Gluconacetobacter diazotrophicus PA1 5: one gene and its partner. The protein of the gene in region 2 interacts with the protein of the main gene of each other region in a pairwise test. Links are inferred from orthologs where the notes say so. Each region holds a gene or a part of one and is shown on either strand. Other genes may lie near its edges. The genes, in order: GDI_RS05505 and gltA.

What was found.
Region 1: the proteins of gltA (region 2) and GDI_RS05505 interact in binary tests that used the Escherichia coli proteins (3 or more experiments, as listed by UniProt). The link is inferred for Gluconacetobacter diazotrophicus PA1 5 from one-to-one orthologs.

The regions. Positions count from the first base shown.
Region 1 is NC_010125.1:1,159,108-1,168,106, forward strand. Bases 3,661-6,524 are described here. They hold GDI_RS05505 (diacylglycerol/lipid kinase family protein), read left to right. Parts: upstream 3,661-4,586; coding sequence 4,587-5,462; downstream 5,463-6,524. Other genes in these bases: GDI_RS05500 (metallophosphoesterase family protein), read left to right, coding at 3,661-4,468; GDI_RS05510 (DMT family transporter), read right to left, coding at 5,485-6,372. In the rest of the region: GDI_RS05490 (TonB-dependent receptor), read right to left, coding at 1-2,029; GDI_RS05495 (S1/P1 nuclease), read left to right, coding at 2,514-3,437; more of GDI_RS05500, read left to right, coding at 3,527-3,660; GDI_RS05515 (helix-turn-helix domain-containing protein), read left to right, coding at 6,577-7,494; GDI_RS05520 (putative bifunctional diguanylate cyclase/phosphodiesterase), read right to left, coding at 7,482-8,999. UniProt on the Escherichia coli protein: In vitro phosphorylates phosphatidylglycerol but not diacylglycerol; the in vivo substrate is unknown.
Region 2 is NC_010125.1:1,857,717-1,866,677, forward strand. The notes cover bases 3,845-6,670. They hold gltA (citrate synthase), read right to left. Parts: upstream 5,994-6,670; coding sequence 4,695-5,993; downstream 3,845-4,694. Other genes in these bases: GDI_RS08695 (orotate phosphoribosyltransferase), read right to left, coding at 3,845-4,082; GDI_RS08700 (hypothetical protein), read left to right, coding at 4,326-4,565; GDI_RS08710 (SixA phosphatase family protein), read right to left, coding at 6,164-6,670. Also shown: GDI_RS08675 (ribonucleotide-diphosphate reductase subunit beta), read left to right, coding at 1-484; GDI_RS08680 (tRNA1(Val) (adenine(37)-N6)-methyltransferase), read right to left, coding at 488-1,306; GDI_RS08685 (polyprenyl synthetase family protein), read left to right, coding at 1,365-2,441; GDI_RS08690 (glutamate racemase), read right to left, coding at 2,481-3,155; more of GDI_RS08695, read right to left, coding at 3,321-3,844; more of GDI_RS08710, read right to left, coding at 6,671-6,721; GDI_RS08715 (chorismate mutase), read right to left, coding at 6,721-7,056; GDI_RS08720 (metallophosphoesterase), read right to left, coding at 7,107-7,961; GDI_RS08725 (hypothetical protein), read right to left, coding at 8,075-8,398; GDI_RS08730 (acetyl-CoA hydrolase/transferase family protein), read left to right, coding at 8,533-8,961.

The DNA of each region.
Region 1 (8,999 bases), 700 kb from region 2 along the record:
AGTCCGGAATGGACTGGTCGTTATTGAAGGTGGAATACTGCCTGGCGACGTATTTCAAGCCGAAACCGCCGAACAGGTGACCGTCATCATAATCCAGGTGGAAAGCGAGCTGATATTTCGGTGTCTGGGGCGCGAACTTGCCCTTGCTGAACACATAGTCGCCATTTCCGGCACCCACGTTGCTGTCCGTCCGCGCATTGACATATTCAGCCGAGAAATAGGGACGGAGATGATAGAGGATCGGCCGCGTCCCGACTTCAAAATCGACGCCGTCGGCATGGGAGCCGCCACCGTTGATGCTGCGCGTATAAATGGCGCCGCTCGGGTCGATGAGCGTCTGCGTATACAGCCGATTGGTGAAGTTATAATGGAAATAACTGAGCGTGCTGTTGAGGAGCGGCCCCTGATAGCGCCAGCCGAATTCCTCCGAGATCGAAATTTCCGGCTTGGTGTCGGCATTGGCCTTCGCGGTGTAACCGACGCCCTGCTTGTAGGTTCCGGAATCGTACAGCGACGTGTTCATCGGAATACGGAAATTGGTTGTTGAGGACGCGAAGAGCTGGTTTTCGTCGTTGATCTTGTAGCGGATGGATACGGCCGGCAGCGGCTCCTGCCACGACCCATGGATATAAGGACCGGTCGACGTGTCCGGCAGGAAATTATGCCCGTCACGGTCGACGACGGCATATTTGAGCCCGCCTTCGATCGTCAGCCGGCCGTGCAGCAGCGACAGGCTGTCATCGATGAACATCGTATGGATGCGGGTCTGCGTCAGCGTGTCGCGGTACTCGGCCGTCATCCCGTTCGAGAGAACCATGTTGGGCCCGCCGCCATATTCGTCGTAGGGCTGGCCGGTCGCCATGTTGACCAGACTGTAGGGGCCGGTCTGCAACTGCTTCGAATATTCGAACCAGTACCCCACCGTCAGGCGGTTGATCCCGGTATGCAGGCTGAGCTTGGTAACGGCGCCCGGACGATAGGTCTGGGTATTGGAAGGGTTATAGAGCAGCATCGATTTGGTATTGGACGCATTATAAGGCCCGATGGAGCCCGTCAGGCTCTGCGCGCCCCACTGCTGGCTCGTAAGGCTCTCGTTGTACGCACCGCCGCCGTTCCCGTTGCCGTACCAGAAATACGGCGTTTCGGTCAGCGTCAGGTTGTCCGTCAGCGTGAAGGTCGAAGGCGCGCTGGCATAGATATTGGTGAACGGATTGCGATGCAGTTGGTAGTAGTTCGCATCCGGCGCCTTCGGATTCCATTTCGCGTCATAGGTGTAGTAGGCGCCGTATTTCTTCCAGTTTGCCAGTGACATCGACGGGAACAGGGTGCTCTCGCTCTGGTTCCCGATCAGCGAGAAGGAAATCACGTTTCCATTGCCCCAGGCATTCACCCATTTGGTTTCGCCATGGAGCTTGGACTGATCGCCCGGGCCACGCCAGGAATGTTCGTCGGCGGCGGAGAAGGACACGAAGCCCTTGAGATTGGTGTTGCCGATGAACCCGGTATTGACGCGGCCGAAAATCCGCCTGGAATTGTAATTGCCGTAGGTTCCATCCACGGTGCCGCCGAAATGGTCGGTGGGGTCGATAAGATACATATCGACCGCGCCGCCGGTGGCGCTGATGTGCGGACTGTCGAGGTCGGCCGAACCCTGTTCGACATTGATCATGCGCAGGTTTTCGGAATCCACGATTTCCTGCGGATAGACGGCATAGTTGCCGATATCGTTGATCGGAAAGCCTTCCAGCGTGAAACCGATCTGGCTCTGGTTGAGCCCGCGCATCGTCATTTCGCCGCCATTGATGCCCAGCGGATCGACCGACGTCGTATTCACGCCCGGCAGATACTGGATGAGCTGCATCGGGTTCAGGCCCGGCGTCTGCTTCGCGATGAACTCGGCCGTGACCGTGGAACGGGACTTCGCCGCATCCTCGTGGGTCATCATGCCGCCGCCCACGGCGGTATGGCGCGAACCATGCACCTCCACGACTTCGCCCCGGGCGTCCGTCGGCGCCGTCGCCCCCATCATCGAAGGCGCGTCATTATTGTCCGATGGAGCCTTCCCGGGATGGGACGGGGACTTGGACTGAGCGCCAGCGGTGGGCGCAACACTCGACACCACGGCCGGTGCCCCCGTTTGCGCCAGGGCATGGGAAGTCAGGATAGTCGAACAACAAAAGAAAGCCCAGAGCGAGCGACAACGCATGGAATATCCCCTATTCCGTGTGGCCTTATTTCAAAACATTTCTGTAAGACGACCCCCCGAGGCCGGTCTGCGTGACCATCTATTAAAAATTGTTTCGATTTGCACCATTCCGAATCGCAGTTTCATTTAATCTTCACAAAACCGCGATTCAGCGCCCACCGGCGCGGGCAAGGCCCCCGGCCTTTTGCGAATTTGCGACCGTCCCGGAAAAAAGGAGTGGCCTCGGCACGGCCCGGCCTCTAACTAGAGCCTGCTTGAGAGTGCGGCACTCCAGGCCATCAATGGGAAAATCGAAGGAAAAATCGGCATGTCACACGATTCGCGCTTCCGGCGCGGCATGACGCGTCTGCTCGCCGTGGGTCTGCTGGCGCTGGCCGGTACGCTGCCGGACCATGCCGCCCGCGCCTGGGGGCGGGAAGGCCACGCGATCGTCGCCGATCTGGCCTGGGATTATCTGTCGCCGGATACCCGGCAGAAGGTCACGGCCATCCTGGCACAGGACCATGACACATTGACGGCGCCCGACCTGGCGGCCCGTGCGAGCTGGGCCGATGCGTGGCGCGCCGCCGGTCACAAGGAAACCGGTTCCTGGCATTTCGTCGACCTGGAAATCGACCGGCCCGATCTGGCGCAGGCGTGCTACGGATTTCCTTCCGCCCAGCCGGCCAGCACCGGACCGGCCCAGGATTGCGTCGTCAACAAGCTTCAAGAGTTCACCCGCGAACTGGCCGATCCCGCCACAACCCCGGCTGAACGGGTGCTGGCGTTGAAATATGTGGTGCATTTCGTTGGCGACATTCATCAGCCGCTGCATGCGGCCGACCGGCACGACAAGGGCGGCAACTGCGTGCGCCTGGCGATGGGCGGCCCGCGCACCGTCAATCTGCACAGCTACTGGGATTCGGTGACCGTCAGCGAAATCGACCCGGACGCACGCCATTTCGCCGACACGCTGTTTTCGCGAATCACGGTCGCGCAGAAGAACGAATGGTCGCAGGGTGACGCGCGGCAATGGGCCGAGGAGAGCTTCAGCCTGGCACGAGACGTCGCCTATCACCTGGACGCACCGAGCGGATGCGATCCCGACGCGGCGCCGGTATCGCTGCCGCCGGGCTATGACGCCGCCGCGCGCGACACCGCGACGCTGCAACTGGAAAAGGCCGGGGTGCGCCTGGCCTGGGTCCTGAACCGATCGCTGGCGGATCTGAAACTGCCGTCTCCGACAATGTGAAACATTTATGAAACCGTTGAATCTTTACAAAAATATCCGCAGTTTTCTTTCTGGCCGGTGATCCATGCCTGATACGGGGTACGCTGTTCATGCTTCACGTTAACCGACGTTCCTTTCTCACGCTGGGTGCAGGCCTGGCGCTGACGGGCACGGGTGGCGCGTTCGCGTCGGTGCCCAGCCGCCCGCCGCTGCGCGCGCATGAACCGTTCACCTTCCTGTTCATCACCGACACGCACCTCCAGCCGGAATTGAACGCGAACAGCGGGTGCCACATGGCGTTTGCCAAGGCCCGGTCGGTGCCGGCGGATTTCGCGATCCAGGGCGGCGATCACGTCTTCGACGCGCTGGGCGTCAATGCCGGGCGCGCCACGATGCTGATGGATCTCTACAAGCGCACGGCGGACGACCTGACGCTGCCGGTCCATCACACGATCGGCAATCACGACTGCTTCGGGGTCTATACCCAGAGCGGCGCGCGGCCGACCGATCCGCTATATGGCAAGAAATATTTCGAGGACAGTTTCGGCCGCCTCTATTATGCGTTCGACCACAAGGGTGTCCACGTGGTGGTCCTGGATTCGATCGGAATCACGGCCGATCGCGCCTACGAGGGACGGATCGACGCGGTCCAGCTTGCATGGCTGGCAAAGGATCTGGCCGCGCAGCCCGAGGGTACGCCCATCATCGTGGTCACACATATCCCCCTCGTCACCGCTGTCGAGGACTACGCGGCCCCGCCGGCCAGACCGGCCGCCCATAACGGCCTGAGCGTCGTCAACGCCTACGAGGTTCTGCCGCTGTTCGATCGGTACAACGTCATCGGCGTGTTCCAGGGCCATACGCATATCCTGGAGCGGATCGACTGGCATGGTGTGCCCTACATCACCGGCGGGGCCGTCAGCGGCAATTGGTGGCACGGAACGCGCTACGGCACCCCGGAAGGGTTCATGGTGGTGGACGTCGCGAACGGAACCGTGAAAACCCGCTATGAGACATATGGTTTCCAGACCATATCCCCCCAGAATACCTGACGGAGACCAGTTCCGCGTGCCGGCGGGAACCCAGGACGCATAAAATCCCCGCCCTGTCCCCCTTGGCCGCGTGGACACATCCGGGTACTGATCGACCGGATCATCCTTGGCGGCCTGAATGCGTATTCTGGTTATCTACAATCCCACGGCGGGACGGCGACGCCTGGGCCGGCTGCGACAGTTTGTCCGATGCCTGGAGGCAGCGGGCGCGGCGGTAACGGTGGCGGCGACGGCCCATGCCGGGCATGGCCGTATCCTGTCGCGCGCCGCATGGCAGGCAGGGACCGTTACCCATATCGTGGCGGCAGGCGGCGACGGTACGATTTCCGAGGTCGCCGACGGCCTGTCGGGGTCCGACCTGACCATGGGCGTATTGCCCCTGGGCACGGCCAACGTCCTGGCCCATGAACTCGGGATTCCGTTCGCGCCGGCCGACAACGCCCGGGCGCTGCTGTCGGGCGCATCTCGCACGATATGGCCGGGCCAGCTTCAGACCGGCACACAGACGTGCCTGTTCATGCAGATGGCCAGCGCGGGCTTCGATGCGCAGGTCGTGCATCACGTGTCATTGCGCGGCAAGCGCCTGCTGGGCCGCACCGCCTATGCCGTGCAGGCCATCCGCGAAGCCGGCCGCTACGATTTCCCCCCGCTGCATGTCACGATCGACGGCGAGGCATGCAGGACGTTCGGAGTCGTCGTCTCCAAGGGACGGTTCTATGGGGGGCGCCACGTCCTGGCGCCCGAAGCCACGCCCCTGCGGCGCGGATTTTCCGTGACGTTGCTGGATGCGCCGGGGACGGGCCAGATGGCCAGGGCGGGGCTCGGCCTGCTGCGCGACCGCCCCGATCAGGTGCCGGGCATGCGGCGCGTCCGGGCGTCGCATATCCGCCTGATCGCGCCCGCCTGCGCCCCGGTCCAGCATGACGGCGACGCATCGGGCCACCTGCCGCTTGTGATAAGCGATGCCCCGTTTCCGCTGCGCATCGCCGTATGATATCGGCCTGCCTTGCGACTGGTCATAACCGCACAGCGCGTGGCAGGCGCAGCAGGCCGGGCCGGGCGAAGGTCACGAGATTGCCCAGCAGGACCAGGATGATCCCCAGCGTCATGCCCGACGTCCAGCGCGTTCCCTCGAACAGGATCGATATCGCCAGCGCCACGACAGGCGACAGGATGGTGGTATAGGCCGCCCGGTCGGCACCGATCCGGTGGACCAGATGCAGATACGCCAGGAACGCCACCACCGATCCGGGCAGCGCCAGATAGAGCAATGCCCCGATCCATGCCGGGTCGGTCGAACCCGCCAGGGATTCGCCACCGGCAACAAGGCGCACGGCAAGGAACACACAGCCCCAGGCCATGCCGCGAAAGATCGCGTTGGGCAGGTCCACGCCAGCCATCACCACGCGACGCGACACCATGTTGCCGCAGGAAAACAGGGCCGTTCCCGCCAATGCCAGAAGCGCCCCGGTCCGCGAGATCCCGCCTGCCCCGGCCATGCCGGTCATGAACACGATGCCCAGAATCGCGATGCAGCCGCCGGCAATACCGCGCAGGCTGGGACGATGGCGAAAGAACAGCCACTGGTTCAGGGTATTGAACAATGTCGCGAGGCTAAAAATGACCGACACCGTGCCGCTGGCCAGGTAGGTCTCCGACCCGTAGATCGCCAGGAAATTGCCCGAGAACATGCACGCGCCCATCAGGGCCAGCCAGGCATGCAGCCGCAGGGGCACCCGACGCAGACGCCCGGCCAGGCCCAGCCAGCCCCCCAGTGTCAGCGATGCGATCAGGAAGCGCCAGAAGATCGCGGTTTCCGGCGGCGTGCTGCCCACCTGCACGTGGATGGCGAACCATGTCGTGCCCCAGATCAGCACGACGGCGAAAAACAGCACACCCAGCATGTGACGCCTTATCCTTGGAACAAGATCATGACCGGGCCGGCGGCCCTGCCTCGCGCACTCTAGCGAAGCGCGCCGGTCCCGGAGTGGCCGCGCCTGTCAGAATCCTGCGCTTTGTTGCGATCCGGTTCGCGCGGCCACCTGTCCTGTCCGTGAGGACCCGCTCTATGATACCCTATCCAGTCCCCACCCCCATGGCCGCTCGCGATGACACAACTGGCCGACCTGACGATCTTTCGCACCCTGCACGATACCGACGCGACGCTGCGCGCGTCGGCCCATGTCGGCGAAGGGCTGGCCGTTGCCATATGGGACCGCGACGAGGTCGCCCTGACGCGGTACGACACCCCCAACCATCATACGTTGAGCCTGTACCTGGAACACGGCGAAGGATTCCGGAAAAGGCTTGATCAAGGCTGGAAATGCAGCAATGGCGCGGGAGATTTGTGCCTGATGCCCGCACGTGCCACCAGCGACTGGGACGTCAGCGGGCCGATCCGGATGTTCCATCTCTATATCGCGCCGCACGCTTTCGACCGTGCGACATCCGAAATGTTCGACCTGGACCCCGCCCGCATAAGCCTGCGCGAGGATGCCTATTTCCGCCATGCCGGGATCGAGGCGAAAATCCGTTCGGCCATTCTGCCGCGACACTGGGCCCAGCCGGCGGACCGTGTCGCGGTGACACAGGCGGGAATGGACCTGCTGTCCTATCTTCTGGCACACATGACCGACCGGCGGCTGGACCTGCCACGACGGGGCGGGCTATCGGTCGCGGCCTTCCGCCGGGTCCGCGCCCTGATCGACGCCGAGATGGACCGGGCCCTGTCCATCGACGATCTGGCCATGGCCGCGGGGCTGAGCAGCTTTCATTTCGCACGGGCCTTCCGCCAGTCGCATGGCGAGACCCCGCACCAGTTCCTGACGCGCCTGCGCATCGAACGCGCCCGGCATCTGCTACGCCTGGGCGAATCCCCGAAGCGGATCGCAGGCCTGTGCGGCTTCAGCAGCCATAGCCACCTGACGGCACGCTTCCGGGCGCTGACCGGCCTGACGCCCAGCGACTATGCCCGCCATTGCGGCCACCGGACGGATCCGGGACCCGGCGACGATCAGTTGATCTGATCCAGCAGCGGCTGGATTTCGGAGGCCGGACGGGGCCGGCAGATGAAAAAGCCCTGGATTTCGGAACAATTGATCTGCTTGAGGTAATCGAACTGTTCCTGCGTTTCCACGCCCTCGGCGGTGGCGACCACGTTCAGGCTGCCGCACAGGCTGGTAATCGCCCCCACGATCGCCGCCCCGTCGCCGACACCCTGGCCCAGTTCGCGGACGAAGCTGCGATCGATCTTGATCCGGGTAAAGGGCAGGCTCTGCAGGAAACTGAGCGAGGAATACCCCGTTCCGAAATCGTCCAGCGCGATCTTCACGCCCATCTCGCGCAACTGCCGCAGCACCCGTGCCGCGCGCGGCACGTCGTCGATCATCGCGGTTTCGGTAATTTCCAGTTCCAGGCGCCCGGCATCCAGCCCCGACCCCAGAAGCGCCTGGGCCACGGTTTCGACCAGTCCGTCATGCCGGAACTGCGCCGCCGACACATTGACCGAAACGACGATATCCTCCGGCCAGGCAGACGCCTGACGGCATGCGGTGTTCAGCGTCCAGACGCCGATATCGTACATCAGGCCCATGCCCTCGGCCACCGGGATGAAGTCGCCTGGCGGGATCAGGCCACGGACGGGATGCATCCAGCGGATCAGCGCCTCGACACCCACGATGCGATGGGTCCCGATATTCAGAAAAGGCTGGTAGAACAGGACGAATTCATCCTGCGCCAGCGCACGCTGCAGGTCGCGTTCCAGGTCCATGCGTTTCTGGCGCATGCGGTCCATGACCGGATTGTAGAACCGGATTCCCTCGCCCTTGCCGTCCTTGGCGTACTGAAGCGCGATATCGGCGTTCCACATCAGGGTATCGCGATCGCTGCCGTCGGCGGGAAAGCGCACCACGCCGATCCCGACCCCGACCGTGACGTCGTGGCCCAGGACCGACATCGGGCGCGACAGGACGCTGCGCAGATGCTGCGCGTGCGCCCAGATCATGTCGCTATCCTGTTCCGCCCGCATGACCAGCGCGAATTTATTGCCCCGGATGTGGGCGGCGACGTCGTCCGGCTCCATCAACCGGCGCACCCGGTCGGCGACGAGGCGCAGCAATTCGTCCCCTGCCGCGTGGCCCATGGTGTTGTTGATGCGCTTGAAGCCGAACAGGTCGAAATACAGGACCGTAAAGCGTTCCGACGGCCGTTCGCACAACATCTGGAGATGCGTCTGCAATCCCGGGAGGTTGGCAAGACCCGTGACATCGTCATGCTGTTCCAGAAAGCGCGCGCGGCTTTCCGACCGGCGCAGGTCCGTCAGGTCCCGGCACAGCCGCAGCCGGCGCCCATCCGGCAGCCCGGTCCAGGACAGGCGCAGCGACCGCCCCTGCCGCAGGATTTCGGTCGTCCAGTCGCACGCACCGTCCGCCGTCCGCGCGGTATCGCCGGACTGCACCGCCATGATCGCCCGGGCCTGGGTACCGGGCCACAGCAGGTCATCCGGCAGGGCAAGCGTGCTCCCGAACAGGTC
Region 2 (8,961 bases):
GCTGAACTTCCCGCGCTTCAACAAGCTGAAGGGCATGGGGCAGATCGTGTCGTGGTCGGTGCGCGACGAAACGCTGCACTGCCTGTCCATGGCCCGGCTGTTCCGCGTGTTCATCCAGGAAAATCCCGAAATCTGGACCGACGCCCTGCGCGCGGACATCGTCCAGATCTGCCGCGACATCGTCGAGCACGAGGACGCCTTCATCGATCTGTGCTTCGAGATGGGGCCGGTCGAAGGGCTGGATGGCGACCTGGTCAAGACCTATATCCGCTTCATCGCGGACCGGCGGCTGAACCTGCTGGGGCTGGACGGGATCTATGACGTGCCCAGCAATCCGCTGCCGTGGGTGGACGACATGCTGAACGCCGTCGAGCACACCAATTTCTTCGAAAACCGCTCCACGGAATACAGCCGCGCCTCGACCACGGGGTCGTGGGAAGAGGCGTTCGAGGAAAGCGTTTTCCAGAACGGAAACGCGGGCTGACCGTCAGGCGATCGGCGCGCCGTCGCGCAGGACGGCTTCGGCCTGCGGGGTGAAGCTGCCGTCGTCGCGGTGCAGGGTCATGCCCGGCATCAGGACGGCCTCGCCGCGCGCGCCGACGCGTCCCTGGATCAGCATGATCCGGGCAGCCCGCCCGGCCTTGGGCCAGAAGGGGAAGAGCGAGATCGCCCCGATTCCGTGCGCGCGCATCGCGGCCACGGCCATATCCAGCAATCCCGCGGGCAGGGCGAGGGTCAGCGTGCCGCGATGGCGCACCTGGCGCCCCAGGGCGCGGATCCACAGCGCGATCATGTCGGGCGAGCCCACGCGCCGCGCCAGGTCCCGCCGGGCGTCGGGCGAGGCGCTGGCGGCGTTGTGATGCCAGGGGGGATTGGCGAAGGCATGGTCGAAGCCGCCGCCATCGGGCGGAAAGACCGGCGGGCCGGGCAGGTCGGGCAGGGCGGTGCGGACCACGGCCAGGCGATCGAATCCGTTATCGGCGAAATTGGCCTGCGCCAGGGCGGCGGTCCGCTCGTCACGTTCCAGCCCCACGCCGGAGATGGCGGGAACGCGGTGGGCCAGGCACATCAGGCCCGCGCCGGCGCCGCATCCGCCCTCCAGCACCCGCGCGCCGGGGCGGGCGGGGACGTAGGCTGCCATCAGGACGGGTTCCAGGCCGGTGCGGTAGCCGTGGCGGAATTGCCGGTAGCGGAGACGGCCGTTCAGCAGGGTTCCGTGGCTCAGCGCGTCCGGATTCGCGTCGTCGGGGGCGCAGGGCTGATCCGGCATCGCCTCATGCATCGTGTCCTTCGGCTTGACCGTCATTCCCGCGCCGCTCATATGTTCTGAAGACCAACCCTACGGAGCCGGGGAGCTTAACCTTTTGGGCGTTGCAGTCACTCTGCCGGAATCCGAGAGAACGGCAAGCGCGAAGAACGCGGAATCCAGCGATCCGGTGACGGAGAGCGCGGAAACGGCGCTGCGGGACCTCTCGGACTATCTTGGCGACGACATGGCGGCGTGCAACCGCGCGATCGTCGAACGGATGGACAGTCCGGTCGCCCTGATTCCGCAACTGGCCGCCCACCTGGTGGCGGCCGGGGGGAAGCGGCTGCGGCCCTTGCTGACCCTGGCGGCGGCGCGGCTGTGCGACTATCCGGCCGGACCGGAGCACCAGCGCCATGTCTCGCTGGCCGCGTGCGTGGAATTCATCCACACGGCCACGCTGCTGCATGACGACGTGGTGGATGAAAGCCTGCTTCGGCGCGGCCTGGCCAGCGCGAACGCCGTGTTCGGCAACAAGGCGTCGGTGCTGGTGGGCGATTTCCTGTTCGCCCGGTCGTTCCAGTTGATGACCGATGACGGGTCGCTGAAGGTGATGGCCATCCTGTCCTCGGCCTCGGCGACGATCGCCGAGGGCGAAGTCCTGCAGATGTCCACGCAGAACGATCTCTCGACCTCGGTCGAACAGTATCTGGAGGTCATCCACGGCAAGACGGCGGCCCTGTTCGCCGCGGCATGCCGCGTCGGCGCCGTCGTCGCCGAACGGCCGGAAGCCGAGGAACTGGCCCTGGAATCCTTCGGCACCAATCTGGGCATGGCGTTCCAGCTTGTGGACGACGCGCTGGATTATGCCGCCGACCAGGCAGTGCTGGGCAAGACGGTGGGCGACGATTTCCGCGAGGGCAAGATCACCCTGCCGGTCCTGGCCGCCTATGCCGCCGGAGACGAGGAGGAGCGCGTCTTCTGGCGCCGGGTCATCGAGCAGAGCGAGCAGGCGCCGGAAGACCTGGACCGTGCCCTGGCCCTGATCGCCAAGACCGATGCGATCGGGGTGACGCTGGACCGGGCCGCGCTCTACGCCCAGGCGGCCCGCGACGCGCTGGAAATCTTCCCCGACAGCCGCCTGCGCCGCCTGTTGCAGGATACGGCGGCCTACACGGTCAGTCGCGGCCGATAAAAACGACCGGGTTTCCAAAGGGCTCGGCCCTTTGGTGGGTCAAGGGCAAAGCCCTTGCGCGACATTTTCGAACAAGACCGGCGCCCCATAGCCCAGCGGAGCCATGGCCGCCGCAAGACGCTCAGGCTCCGCCGGGGCCGCAGTAAAGAACGCGCGGGCAGGCCGCGAAGGGACAGCGGTGCCCAGCGGCCCCAGCACTGTTGCGGCCTGGCGCGCGACGGCCTCGGCCGGGTCCAGCCAGATCGTCCCGGGCGGTGACGCCGCGCGCAGCCGGTCCATCAGGAACGTATAATGAGTGCAGCCGATGCCCACGACATCGATCGCCGCGCCGCCGGGCTGCCCGAACAGGGCGTCCAGTTCACGGTCGATGGCGTCGGTGGCGATGGCATGGCCGCGAAACGCGCATTCGGCCAGGTCGGCCAGGCCGCGCGCGCCGTGCGCCAGCAGGGTGCAGTCCGGGGCGTAGCGGCGCTGCAGATCGCCGAGATAGGGGCGCCGCACCGTGGCCCGCGTTGCCAGCAGGCCGATGGTCCGTGTCCGGCTTAATTCCGCGGCCCACTTGATGGGGGGCACGCAGCCGACGAACGGCAGGGTGTAGCGTTCGCGCAGGGCGGGCAGGGCGAGGGTGCTGGCGGTATTGCAGGCGATGACGACCAGATCGGGGTCCAGGGCGTCGATCGCTCTCCCATATGGTCGACCTGCAGGCGGCCGCACTAGTGATTTGTTCGCCGTAGGGATAGACCGCGTTATCGGCCAGGTAGTCGAGCGACACGCCGGGCAGCCGCGCGCGAAGGGCCCGGACGATTCCGAACCCGCCGATGCCGGAATCGAACGCCAGGATTCGCCGCGCCATGATGAAAAGTCAGTCCTGGTCGTGCATCAGCCCTGGGTCTGGTTCGCGCCCTTGAACGCCAGGGCTTCCTCCTGGCTGGAAACGCCGCCATGGCGGCCCGACCATTCGCAGGGGTCTTCCAGGAAGCGCCGGACCTCGGATGCCGCCTTTTCCGAGAAATAGGGCTGGCCCGCGCAGGCTTCCAGCACGTCCCACCAGGTGCACAGCGCGTGCAGCGAGATGTTCATGTCCGCCAGCGTGCGCAGCGAACCGGGGAACACGCCGTAGAAGAAGACGACGAAGGTGTGGTCGACGATCGCCCCGGCGTCGCGCAGGGCGCGGGCGAAGCGGATCTTGGACGATCCGTCGGTCGTCAGGTCCTCGACCAGCAGGGTGCGCATGCCCTCGGGCACGTCGCCCTCGATCTGCGCGTTGCGACCGAACCCCTTGGGCTTCTTGCGGACATAAGCCATGGGGGCCATCATCCGGTCCGCGATCCAGGCGGCGAAGGGGATGCCCGCCGTTTCCCCGCCCACCACGGCGTCGATGCTCTCATAACCGATATGGCGGCCGATCTTTTCCACCCCCAGTTCCACGATCTTGGCGCGGGCGCGGGGGAAGAAGATGATGCGCCGGCAGTCGATATAGACCGGCGACTTCCAGCCCGACGTCAGGGTGTAGGGTTCCTCGGGCCGGAAATTGACCGCCTTGATTTCCAGCAGCAGCTTCGCCGTCGTCAGCGCGGCGTCGCGGTCCCAGGCCGTGGAGCCCGACGAGGCGCCCGTGCCATATCCTGTCGAATCGTTCATGCCGCGTATCTCTCCGGTCTGGTATCATTGCATTGAGGTGCATGAGCCTTAGCCGGATCGGGCGGGAAAATCCATCGTCCGCCAATTGGGACGCTGTATGGACCCCGCAGGCGTCCAGCCCGTGGTACGCATATCGGGCAGCCGGAATGTTCCCGACAGATCCGGGGGGTTTTTCTTGCCCGTTTCCTTGAGAATCGTTATTATTATATAATTGCAAGTCGTTCGCAACTAGGGGTGGGAATAGTGGCTCTCGAAACCGGCGGGATTGTACGAAACTGCGAGCGTGCGGTCGTAACCGCGTATCGGGAACTGCGTGAGGTCGGGACGAGCGATGTCTCGGCGTTCCACGCCTGCACCACCCTGTACCGCATCCATCACCCCGATGCCTCGCTCAACGAGGCACGGCGCCTGGTTTCGGAATGGATCGACCATCATGTCGTCCGCCGCGACAATGGACCGACGCCCGGTTGCGATTGCGACTGAGGGCACTGCCGACCCTGCGAACCTGACCCCATGAAAAAGCCGGCCACCCCCGCGGGATGGCCGGCTTTTTCATGCCCGGCGGGCGGCACGGGGCTGCCCGGGCGTGTCCGCCCGGGCCTGCCGGTCCGGTCAGCCGCGCTGCGCGAACGGCGTGAAGTCGCGCTGCGGGGCGCCGGTATAGAGCTGGCGCGGACGGCCGATGCGCTGGCCCGGTTCCTCGATCATTTCCTTCCATTGGCTGATCCAGCCCACCGTGCGCGCGACGGCGAACAGGACCGTGAACATGCTGGTGGGAATGCCCATCGCCTTCAGGATGATGCCCGAATAGAAATCGACGTTGGGATACAGGCTGCGCTTGACGAAATATTCGTCGTTGATCGCGATCTTTTCCAGTTCGACCGCCAGGTCCAGCAGCGGATCGTCCTTGATCCCCAGTTCGCCCAGCACCTCATGGCAGGTGGCCTGCATGATCTTCGCGCGCGGGTCGAAATTCTTGTACACGCGATGGCCGAAGCCCATCAGGCGCACGCCGCTGTTCTTGTCCTTCACCTTGGCGATGAAGTCGGGGATGTTGTCCTTGTTGCCGATTTCGGCCAGCATTTTCAGCACGGCCTCGTTCGCGCCGCCATGGGCGGGTCCCCACAGCGCCGCGATGCCGGCGGCGATGCACGCGAACGGATTGGCGCCGGTCGAGCCCGCCAGGCGCACGGTCGAGGTCGAGGCATTCTGTTCGTGGTCGGCATGCAGGATCAGGATGCGATCCATCGCCCGCGCCAGCACCGGGTTGATGACGTAGGGCTCCGACGGATGCGCGAACATCATCGACAGGAAGTTTTCCGCGTAATTCAGGTCGTTGCGCGGATACACGAACGGCTCGCCCTGCGTGTATTTGTACGCCCAGGCCGCGATCGTCGGCAGCTTGGCGATCAGGCGCATCGCCGACAGCGAGCGGCTGGCCTCGTTCGAGATGTCCGTGCCTTCGTGATAGAAGGCCGACAGCGCGCCGACGGTGCCGCACAGGATCGCCATCGGATGCGCGTCGCGGCGGAACCCGTTGAAGAAATTGCGGATCTGTTCATGCAGCAGCGTGTGCGACTTGATGGTCGAGACGAATGCCTCGTGCTGCGCCGTCGTCGGCAGTTCGCCGTTCAGCAGCAGGTACGCGACCTCGAGGAACGTGCCCTGCTCGGCAAGCTGCGCGATCGGGTAGCCACGATGCAGCAGGACGCCCTTGCCGCCGTCGATGAACGTGATCTTGCTTTCGCACGACGCCGTTTCGCCATAGCCCGGGTCGAAGGTGAAGACGCCCATGTCGGCGGCGATCCTGCGGACGTCCAGAACGTCCGGGCCCAGCGTCCCGGAAAGGACCGGCAGACTGGCGGTTTTGCCTTCTAGCGAGACGGTGGCCACTTTTCCTGGCTCGGTCATCAAACTCTCCTCTTGGTCGTTCGCCGCCCTGCGATGCGGCCGATCTCATCCCCAACCTGCGGGCCGCTGTCCTCTGCGTGACAGTTCATGGCGTGGCCCATCGGCATGGGCCGAGATAAGGACGAAACGGCAATTGTGGCAACTCCGCCCGGGCGGGGGGCGTCATGCCGTCAGGTGCATAGCACGCGCGCCAGGGCGACCCGCCTGCGGGCCAGTTCGTGCCACGGACCCTCCACCGTGAACCATGCGGCGGAGGCGGTGGGGAACCCCCGGTTCAAAATGGTTTTGTCCGGGTCGTCGATGGCGTCACCCGCCAGGTCCAGCACCAGGTGATACAGGTCGGGATTGTGACCTACGACGATGATATTGCTTGCGGTTTCCGGAATCTCGCGCAGGATTTCCAGGATGCTTCCCGCGCCGGCCTCATACAGGCCGGCCTCCTGCCGCACGTGGGGCGCATCCGTGGTCGAAAAGGGGCCCAGGGCGGCATAGGTTTCGCCCGAGCGCCGCGCCGGGCTGATCAGGACCAGGTCCGGAACGAACCCGATCTCGCGCAGTTGTGTTCCGCGTTCATGCGCCTTGCGGCGTCCGGAGGGAGTCAGCGGGCGCTCCAGGTCGCCGGAGGGGCCGGGATCGCCGTGCCGCGCGGGAAAGGCTTCGGCGTGGCGCATCAGCACCAGCGTCCGCCTGGCCGCCGCATTCCCGTCCGCTTTGGGCGGCCGTGGCATCAGGCGGTTCCGTTCGCGCCGGTTTTGCGGGCGATGGCCTCGTGATGGCGGATGACCTCCTTGATGATGAAGGCCAGGAACTTCTCGGCGAAATCGGGGTCCAGCCGCGCCGCCCCGGCCAGGTCGCGCAGGCGGCTGACCTGCTGCGCCTCACGCGCCGGGTCGGCGGGGGGCATGTCGTGACGGGCCTTCAGTTCGCCGACCGCCTGGGTGTGGCGAAACCGCTCGGCAAGCATGTAGATCAGGGCGGCGTCGATATTGTCGATGCTCTGGCGCAGCGCCTGCAGGGTCGCCTGCGCCTCCGGCGTCGCAAGGGTCCTGTCGATGGCCGTCATATCGTTCACGTCATGCTCCTGTCTGTCGGTCGCGACCGTTATACAGGGTTTCATGCGTCGTCGGGCAGGTCGATCCAGGCCAGATGGCCACCTTTTCCCGCCCCGGTGTCGGTGAAGACGGACGTGCCGCCGGCCCGGCCGACCCTGATCCAGGGCCGCCCGTCGGTCGAACGGCGGTCATGGCCGCAATAGACGGTATAGCCGGGCGGAATATGGTCGATCCAGTTCAGGCGCCGTTCCGGATAGCCGTCCTTCTGCATGCGCCCGGTGGTCTCGCCGAACAGCGCGCGGGACAGCAGCGGGGTCACCGTGCCCAGGCCCGGCGGCGGCGGTTCGTTCAGCATCCGCGAATGGAAGCCGCCATGCACGAAGATGCGCCGGCCCAGCACGATCCAGGGCGGGGCATGGGCGATGTCCTGCCAGGCCCGGGTGCGGACGTCCTCGTTCTCCGGTGCCTGGAACTGGCGCATGGTCTGGATCAGCGGGGCGTCCTGGCGCATCTTCCGCCCCGCCAGGGCGCGGGCCAGCTTGCGGTCGTGGTTGCCCAGGATGAACAGGCCGCGCCCGTCATCCAGCAGGCGCTGCATCAGGCGGAACGTGCCGGCGCTGTCCGGCCCGTGATCGACCAGGTCGCCCAACTGGATGACGAACCGGTCGGTGGCCACCGCGTGCTCGAACGCCCGCAGGTCCCCATGGACGTCCCCCACGACGCGAATCGGCCGCCCGTCGATCAGCCGTTCCACCGCGACCGGGTCATAAAACGCCGGGACGTCCGTGACGGAATCGAGGGCGGCATGGTCGTCCGCATGGCCGTCCGGGGGCAGGTACGGCCCGTCCGGCGCCCGCGCATCGGCGATGGGCGGTGTCCATGCTGGGCCGGATGGGTGGGGACGTTCCAATGGCATGTCCGTGGGTCATGGAATGAAGTTGTCAGCTTCTGGATATGGGGATGCGGTACGGACTTCGCCATGGGCACCGGCCCCTTGGCGCCGGGTTTCCTGAATTGCATGCCAGACAGTCATTTTTCGTCTTTCGGTTCCAGCCAGTCCGGATGCTTCCGCGCGATGTGGATCAGGATACGGTCCATGAAACGGCGCAGCAGGGGAACGTCCTCGGACAGCAGAAGAAGGCCCAGCGGTAGCATCCACAGGCCCAGAACCGGCAGAAAGAACAGGAAACCGCCCATGCACAGCAGCCCGCCGGCCACCAGGCGCACCGGCCGGCGGGAGGGGACGCGCAGCCACTCGATGGCCGCGCGCATGCGGGGCGGCAGCCGGTCCAGCAGCGCGCTCACATGCCGGTCGTGGTCGCGTCGGGTATCGGGAACGAGGGGACCGGCCATGGTGTAACACTCTTTTGTTGTGACGGGTCGACCGGGAAAGAGAAGAGATGGCGTATCGGGATCGGCCTGTGGCGACCGGCCGGTATGAACGAACCCGCGACACAAGATAATGAGAAGACACGAGGAAAGGTTCCATGATCGATCATAACCGAATCCGGAATGCGGCCTTCCGGGCAAAAGTCACGACTGCCGAGGAAGCTGCCTACTACATCCGTCCCGGTTCCATGGTCGGCATGAGCGGCTTTACCGGTTCGGGCTATCCGAAAGCCGTGCCGCAGGCACTGGCCGCGATCATGGAAGCCGAGAAGGCGAAGGGAAATTCGTTCCGCATCCGCCTGTTCACGGGCGCGTCCACCGGTCCGGAACTGGATGGCGCGCTGGCCAAGGCGGACGGCATCGCGTTCCGCATGCCCTATAATTCCGACGCCACGCTGCGCGGCCGGATCAACAAGGGCGAAACCGAATATCTGGACATGCATCTGAGCCACGTGGCGCCGATGGTGTGGCAGGGCTTCTTCGGCGAGATGGACACCGCGGTCATCGAGGCCGTGGCGATCCGCGAG